DNA from 2 places in the Actinoplanes sp. NPDC026670 genome. Region 1 is predicted to be linked to the other one. Evidence: riboswitches for the same ligand, from Rfam matches in the RefSeq annotation. Region 1 holds a riboswitch; the other holds the start of a gene.
What was found. A riboswitch is a leader RNA that binds a small molecule or an ion and turns the genes downstream of it on or off. The one in region 1 is predicted to bind thiamine pyrophosphate.
Positions count from the first base shown of each region.

Region 2: it holds a riboswitch for thiamine pyrophosphate, as region 1 does, so the genes downstream of both, AB0E94_RS34950 (ECF transporter S component) here and AB0E94_RS20270 (thiamine phosphate synthase) in region 1, are expected to answer to the same signal.

Region 1 is NZ_JBEZXU010000019.1:44,942-49,051, forward strand. Features, by position in the region: gene AB0E94_RS20260 (methyltransferase) at 1-6, shown strand, start outside; gene AB0E94_RS20265 (ATP-binding cassette domain-containing protein) at 34-1,680, shown strand; TPP riboswitch at 1,713-1,823, shown strand; gene AB0E94_RS20270 (thiamine phosphate synthase) at 1,817-2,401, shown strand; gene thiO (glycine oxidase ThiO) at 2,398-3,432, shown strand; gene thiS (sulfur carrier protein ThiS) at 3,429-3,629, shown strand; gene AB0E94_RS20285 (thiazole synthase) at 3,631-4,110, shown strand, end outside.
Region 2 is NZ_JBEZXU010000045.1:75,912-80,021, forward strand. Features, by position in the region: gene AB0E94_RS34940 (energy-coupling factor transporter transmembrane component T) at 1-557, opposite strand, end outside; gene AB0E94_RS34945 (ABC transporter ATP-binding protein) at 592-2,022, opposite strand; gene AB0E94_RS34950 (ECF transporter S component) at 2,026-2,613, opposite strand; TPP riboswitch at 2,690-2,792, opposite strand; gene AB0E94_RS34955 (alpha/beta hydrolase) at 2,851-3,666, shown strand; gene AB0E94_RS34960 (DUF6328 family protein) at 3,698-4,110, shown strand, end outside.

The sequences.
Region 1 (4,110 bases):
GACTGAACCGGTACTGACAGGGAGGATGCCGCCATGGGTTACGTGGATGTCGCCGGCGCCGGTTTTGTGCTCCCGGACGGGCGGGAGTTGTTCGCCGACGTGTCGTTCCGGGTCGGCGAGGGGCAGAAGGTCGCACTCGTCGGTCCCAACGGGGCGGGCAAGACCACGCTCATGCGCATGGTGGCCGGTGACATACCGACCCAGAGCGGGACCATCGCGCGGGCCGGTGGGCTCGGGGTGATGCGCCAGTTCATCGGGATGATCGGCGACGACCGTACGCTCGAGGATCTTGCGTTGTCGCTCGTCTCACCCGGACTGCGCGAAGCCGGCGAACGGCTGCGGGTGGCTGCCGCGGCGCTCGGCGAGACCGAGAAGAGCCAGATCGCGTACGCCAACGCGCTCGCCCACTGGGGTGAGGTCGGTGGTTACGACGCCGAGGTGCTCTTCGACACGGTGACAGTCGCCATCCTCGGCAAGCCGTGGGAGGAGGCGCGGTCCCGCATCGTGCGGACCCTGTCCGGCGGCGAGCAGAAACGGTTCGCCCTCGACCTGCTGCTGCGCGGCAACGACGAGGTGCTGCTGCTCGACGAGCCGGACAACTTCCTCGACGTGCCCGCCAAACGCTGGCTCGAGCAACGGATGCGCGAGTCGAACAAGTCGATCCTCTACGTCTCGCACGACCGGGAGCTGCTGGCCGAGACCGCGAGCCGGGTCGTCGCCGTCGAGGGCGGCAGCGCCTGGACCCATCCGGGCGGGTTCGCCTCCTGGCACGAGGCCCGGATGAACCGGCACGAGCGCATGGAGGAACTGCGCCGCCGCTGGGACGAGGAGCACGAGAAGATCAAGGAACTGGTCTTCATGCTCAAGAACAAGGCCGCCTACAACGACGGCCTGGCGTCCCGATATCAGGCTGCGCAGACCCGGCTCCGCAAGTTCGAGGAGGCCGGCCCGCCGCCGCTGCCGCCGAAGGACCAGGCCGTCAAGATGAACCTGCGTGGCGGCCGCACCGGCAAACGCGCGGTCATTTGTGAGCAGCTCGAACTCGAGAACCTGACGTTCCCGTTCGACCTGGAGATCTGGTACGGCGACCGGGTGGCCGTGCTCGGCGCGAACGGCACCGGGAAGTCGCACTTCCTGCGCCTGCTCGCGGCCGGCGGCACCGATCCCGACCAGGAGCACAAACCGGTCGACGGGGCGCCGCTCGCGCACGTCTCGCACGACGGCAAGGCCCGCCTCGGGGCGAGGGTCCGGCCCGGCCACTTCTCGCAGACCCACGACCGGCCGGAACTCGTCGAGAAGACCCTCGTCGAGATCCTCTGGCGCGGTGACGAGCACCGGTCCGGACAGGACCGGGCCGGGGCCATGAAACATCTCAACCGGTACGAGCTGGCCGCCCAGGGGGACCAGCGGTTCGGCACCCTCTCCGGTGGGCAGCAGGCCCGGTTCCTGGTGCTGCTGCTCGAACTGTCCGGGGCGACCGTGCTGCTCCTCGACGAGCCGACCGACAACCTCGACCTCGCCTCCGCCGAAGCACTGGAGGAAGGGTTGAAGGCGTTCGACGGCACGGTGATCGCGGTCACCCACGACAGGTGGTTCACCAGGTCTTTCGATCGCTTCGTGCTGTTCAGAGGGGACGGCGAAGTGGTCGAGGTGCCCGAGCCGGTCTGGGACGTCCGCTAGTTTTCTCGTCACGGACCGGTTATGGTCCGGTTACAACAACCCACGGGAGTCCGGGCACCGGGCTGAGAGGGGGGCTGATGCGGCCCCCGACCGTCGAACCTGATCCGGGTCATGCCGGCGCAGGGAGGAGTGCTTCATGGGCACATCGTTTCCCCGTATCCACGTCATAACCGACGACATCGACGTCGTTCGCGGTGTGGCCGGGCTTCCCGACGTGGCTGTCCAGATCAGAGTCAAGAGCAACGACGCTTCGGCGTACGCGTTGACCTGCGCCGCAATCGCAGTGTGCCGGCCGGCCGGCACGATCGTGCTGGTGAACGACCGGGTCGGGGTGGCGCTCGCGGCCGGGGCCGACGGGGTGCACCTCGGGGCCGAGGATCTGCCGGTGTCCGCTGGCCGCCGGATTCTTGGGCCGTCCGCGATCGTCGGCGCCACCTGTCGTGATCCGCTTGCGGCGCGGTCCGCGGTCGACGCCGGGGCCAGTTACCTCGGTGTCGGGCCGACCTTCCACACGTCCACCAAGGACGGACTGCCACCACCACTCGGGCCGGCCGCGATCGCGGCCGTCGCCGACGCGGTGCCGGGCACTCCGGTTCTGGCGATCGGCGGTATCACCGCGGAACGGGTGCCGCTGCTCGCGGTGCACGGGGTCGCGGCTGTCTCCGCCTTCGCGGCGGATCCGAAGGGAGCGGTCGCGGAATTCCTGGCGGTCCTGCCATGACCGGCACTGCCATGACCCGCGTCGCTCTTGTCGGTGGGGGCATCATCGGGCTCTCCATCGCTGCCGAACTGCTGGAACGTGGCGCTGACGTCACGGTCTACGATTCGGCACCCGACGGGTCGGACGGGGCCTGGCATGTCGCGGCCGGGATGCTCGCGCCCGGCGGGGAGTCGGCTTTCGAATATCCGCATCTCACCCGGCTGCTGGAAGCCGGACACGAGTTGTGGCCCTCGTTCGCGGCCGGTCTCGGCGACGTCGGCTACGACCGGGCGGGGACGCTTTCGCTGGCGCTGACGGCGGATGACGCGGCCGAGGCGGCACGGGAGTGGAAGCACCAGAAGCTGACCTCGCTGACCGGGTCCCAGGTGCGTGATCTCGAGCCGGCGATCTCGCCTCGGGTCCGGGCGGGGGCGTACGCGGCGGCCGAGCACCAGGTCGATCCGCGCAAGGTCGTCGCCGTCTTGCGGGCTCGGTTGGCGGGCCGGATCACCCAGCGCCAGGTGACAGAGCTGTCCGAGGTGGACGCCGACGTGATCATCGTCGCTGCCGGTTCTCGGACCGCGGCGCTCACCGGGTTGCCGATCCGGCCGGTCAAAGGCCAGGTCCTCCGCCTGCGCGGCGAACCCGGCCTGCTCAAGCACGTGATCGACGGCGCCGCCGACGGACGGCACGTCTACCTGGTCCCGCGCGCCGACGGCGAGGTCGTGGTCGGCGCCACCCAGGAGGAACGCGCCGACCGGATGCCCACCGCCGGCGGCGTGCACGACCTGCTGCGCGCCGCCCTCGACCTGGTGCCCGGCCTGGCCGAACACGAACTCGCCGAGGTCACCGTCGGGCACCGGCCGGGCACTCCGGACAACGCGCCGATCCTCGGGTTCCTCGACGACGACCGCCGGGTGGTCGTGGCGGCCGGTCACTTCCGCAACGGCATCCTGCTCGCCCCGATCACCGCACGACTCATCGCCGACCTGGTGCTCACCGGCTCGGCCGATCCGATTCTCGACGCGTTCGGTCCCGGGAGGTTCCGATGAAGCTGACGATCAACGGCCAGGCCCAGAGCCGGCCCGGCACCTGCTCGGTCGCGACCCTGGTCGCCGAGATCATCGCCGCCCAGCGTGGGGTGGCGGTCGCGGTCAACGGCACCGTCGTGCCGCGTTCGACCTGGTCGGAGGTGGACCTCGTGGACGGCGACCGGATCGAGGTCCTCACCGCCGCGCAGGGAGGCTGACGTGACGTTCCTTCCGGAGAACGGGCTGATCCTCGGCACCGGCGGGGCGAACAGCCTCACCGCGCTGGAGGAGGCCATCGCCGCGTCCGAGTCGACCCTGGTCACGGTGGCGCTGCGGCGGGTGGACGCGGCCGGCCCGGGACTGCTGCCGATGCTGGACCGGCTCGGCGTGCGGGTGCTGCCGAACACGGCCGGCTGCTACACCGCCGGTGATGCGGTCAAGACCGCACAGATGGCGCGGGAAGCCTTCGAGACGGATCTGATCAAACTCGAGGTCATCGGGGACGAACGCACACTGCTGCCGGACGGGATCGAACTCCTGCGAGCGGCCGAGACACTCGTCGCTGACGGGTTCACCGTGCTGCCGTACACCAGCGATGATCCGATCCTGGCCCGCCGTCTCGCTGACGCCGGCTGTGCCGCGGTGATGCCGGCCGGGTCGCCGATCGGTTCCGGCCTGGGGATCTCCAATCCGCACCAC
Region 2 (4,110 bases), on a different contig from region 1:
GGGTTGCGGCCGGCGTCGACACCGCGGGCGCGGCGGGCCAGGCTGAGCGACCGCCACTCGTCACCGAGCAGCGGGACCAGGCGGAACGCGGCCAGCGCCCCGATCGCGAACCGGGCCGGGGCTTTCGCATTCTGTACCAGCGCGTCGGCCAGGTCGGTCGGGTCGGTGGTGGCGAACACCACGATGCCCGGCAGCGCCACCGCGAAGATCCGCAGATTCAGCGCGCCCGCCGTGGACAGCACCCCGGTGGTGACGTCGACCGGACCGAGCGACACCAGCAGCTCACCGCCGCGATCGGCGGCGAACAGCACCATCGTGATCAGGATCCCCACGGCGGCCAGCAGCAGCGGCGTGGCCCGCCGGGCCAGCGCGCCGGGCCGTACCCCGAAGAACGGCAGGACCAGCAGTTCGACGGCGAGCGCGACGGCCGGCGTGAACGGATCCATGGTGGCGATCAGCGGCATCGAGAAGAGCAGCGCGGCGCCGACCTTCGCGACCGGGTTGCGGCGGGCCAGCGGCGCCGCCGGATCGGCGACCGGCGCGAACGAGAGGCTCACAGCGGCGTCCTTCCAGGACGGCGGGAAGAACCGGTCACGGCCGCGTCCGTCGAGGCAGCGGGTCCGGTTCCGGTGCGCCGAGCGAGACGGTTCGATCGGCGAGGGTACGGACGAACGCGTCATCATGCGTGACGGCGACGATCCCGTGTCCCTCGTCGCGCAGGCCGGCGAGCAGGTCGACCAGTTCCCGCCAGGTGCGCCGGTCCTGGCCGAACGTGGGTTCGTCGAGCACCAGCAGCCGCGGCGCGGTGGCCAGCGCGGTGGCCACGCTCAGGCGCCGGGCCTCCCCGCCGGAGAGGGTGTAGGGGTTGGCCCCGGCCAGCCGGTCCAGCCGGAGCCGTTCCAGCAGCTCGCCGACGATCCGGTCGACCTCGGCGGGGGAGCGCCCGAGCCGTCTGGGGCCGAGGGCGAGCTCGTCGGTGACCCGGGATGTGACGAACTGGTGTTCCGGGTTCTGGAAGACCGACCCGATCCGGCCGGCCAGCGTCGCGGCCCGCCACCGGTGCGGCGGCCGGCTGTCCCCGAACGCCTCGACCCGCCCGGCCGTGGGTGCGAGCAGCCCGCCGAGCAGCAGCGCCAGGGTCGACTTGCCGGCGCCGTTCGGCCCGGTCACGGCCAGGACCTCGCCCGCTCCGGCTCCGATGGTGACCGGGCCGAGGCGTCCGCGGACTTCGGCGCGCTCCGTGCGTACCAGATCAAGGGTGGTCTTGGTTTTCGACTTGAGCGGCGGGGCCTGGAAACCCGGCACCCAGACACCCTCGTCAGCGAGTTTGTCGCCGTAGGCGGCGAAGATCACCTCGGGTGAGCCGTCGGCGCGGACACCGCCGCCCGGCTCCAGGACCACCACCCGGTCGACCAGCGGAAGGGCCTCGGCGACCCGGTGTTCCACGATGATCAGCGTGGTGTCCGGGCCGGTGGCCCGGGCCACCGCGTCGCGGATCAGCGCGGCGCCCGGCGGGTCCAGGTTGGCGGTCGGCTCGTCGAGCAGCAACAGACCGGGCCGCAACGCGAGCACACCGGCGAGAGCGAGGCGTTGCGCCTCACCGCCCGAGAGGGCCGAGGTCGGACGATTGATCGGGTACGGGAAACCGACGCGATCCAGCACGTCGGACACCCGTGGCCAGATCTCACCGGCCGGCACTCCCCGGTTCTCCGGGCCGAACGCCACGTCGTCGCCACTGCGGGCCATCACCAGCTGCGTCTGCGGATCCTGGAAGAGGATGCCGACCCGCTCGCGTGCCTTGCGCGGGTCGAGCCCGTCGATCCGGATCGTGCCCTCGGACTCGCCGGAGTCCTCGGGCAGCAGCCCGGCCAGCGCGGCGAGCAGTGTGCTCTTGCCGGCCCCGGAAGGACCCAGCAGGAGCACCCGCTCGCCGTGCCGGACCTCCAGATCCAGCCCGCGGACCGCCCACGAGCGGCGACCGGCGTGCCGCCACCCGAAGCCGCGGAGCTGAACGTCACTCATGTCTCAGACGGTTGCCCGTTCGCGGCCCGCTTCGAACCGGTCCAGCACTCCGGTCGGAGCGAGCGCCCGGACCAGCGCCCACGAGCCCGCGCCGGCCAGGATCGCGCCGCTGAGCACGGTGATCGCCGCGTACGGGATGCGGTACGACCAGAGGTCCATCCCGACCGTGTACTTGACGAAGTCGTAGGACGCCGCGCTGAGACCGGTCAGCGCGCCGGCCAGGACCGCGGCCGGCAGCCGGTAGTTGCGGTAGAGCAGCAGCGCGAAGGCCAGCTCGGCGCCGAGACCCTGGATCAGGCCGGACACCAGCGTGTCGACGCCCCACTGGCTGCCGAGCAGCGCGGACACGGTGGCCGCGACCAGCTCGGTGTAGAGCGAAGCGCCAGGCTTACGGATGATCAGCGCGCCGAGGACGGCCGGGACCAGCCAGATGCCGTAGATGATGGTCTGCGCCGGCGGGAAGAACGCGAAGGCGCCCTCGGTGATCGACCAGACCGTGCCCCAGGCCCAGAAAATCACGCCGAACGCAACGGCGATGACGGAGGCGATGACGATGTCTATCGTCCGCCACCGATTGGTGGTTGATGTCATTGGACTGCCTCCCAGTGGGTACCGGGAGGAGACGCACGCCGTGTTTCCCGGGCAACAGTGCCCAGGACACGACGCGGCTGGAGAAAGACCGAGCTTCCTGCGCTGGCATTACCCAGATCAGGTACTAGGGTCTGCGGTTTCCCGCACTCTCAGCGCAGTGCGCTCCCCTGTCGGATTGGATGTGCTTCGATGACCGTAACACCTGGTAGCGGGGTATCACAGGGAGGGGACGACGTGATCGAGGTCAAAGCCCAGGGATTGACGTTCGACGTTCACGAGGGCGGGCCGGAGGATGGTGAACCGGTCCTCCTGCTGCACGGCTTTCCTCAGGATTCCCGGGAGTTCGACCTGGTTCTGCCCCATCTGCACGCGGCCGGGCTGCGGACCTACGCGCTCGACCAGCGCGGCTGCTCCCCGGGCGCCCGCCCGGCCGACGTCGCCGCGTACACCATGTCGTCGGTGACCGCCGACGCCATCGCCGTCCTCGACTCGCTCGGCCTCGACAGCGCGCACGTCGTCGGCCACGACTGGGGCGCGCAGGTGGCCTGGCAGCTGGCCGCCCGGCACCCGGACCGGGTGCGGACCCTCACCGCGATCTCCGTGCCGCACCCGCGGGCGCTGCTGCTCGCCATCCGGGTCCGGCCCAGCCAGAAGGCCCGGCTCGCCTACTTCGAGGTGTTCCGGCGGCGGTTCGCCGAGCGGCTGCTGCTCGCCCAGCACGCCCTGGCGCTGCGGCTGATGCTCCGGCCGATCGGCATGCGCGCCGAACAGTACGTGGCGGCGATGCGCGAACCGGGCCGGCTCACCGGCGGCCTCAACTGGTACCGGGCCTTCGACACGTCCCAGATCGACGACCTCGGCGAGGTGACGGTGCCGACCACCTACGTGTGGAGCGACAAGGACGGGGTGGTCGGGCTGACCGCGGCGCTGCGTACCAGGGACTGGGTGCGGGCCGACTACCAGCTCGTCGCGATGCGCGGCGTCAGCCACTGGGTGCCCGAACAGGCGCCACGTGAGCTGGCCGACGCCGTCCTGGCCCGCGTCGGCGTTTGATCAAGGCCCCGGGCGGGGAATTCGGCGCGTCATGGCGGTCGATGCACACACCCCCCGAGAGACCGAGAAGCAGCGCTGGGACCGCAACTTCGCGGACCTGCTCCAGGAGCTGCGGGTCGCGCAGACAGGCGTGCAGATCCTCTTCGCGTTCCTGCTGACCCTGCCGTTCAGCAGCGGCTTCCCGAACGTCACCGATTTCCAGAAGGACACGTACGTGGTCGCGCTGATCAGTGCGGCCTTCGCCACCGCGATGATCATCTCGCCGGTGGCGTTCCACCGTGCGCTGTTCCGGCAGGGCCGCAAACCCGAGCTGGTCCGGTACGCCCACAAGATGGCCACCGGCGGTCTGGCCTTCATGCTGATCGCGATGACGGCGAGCGTCCTGCTGATCACCGACTACCTGCTGGACTGGAAGTGGGCGATCCCGCTGACCGTCGTCACCGG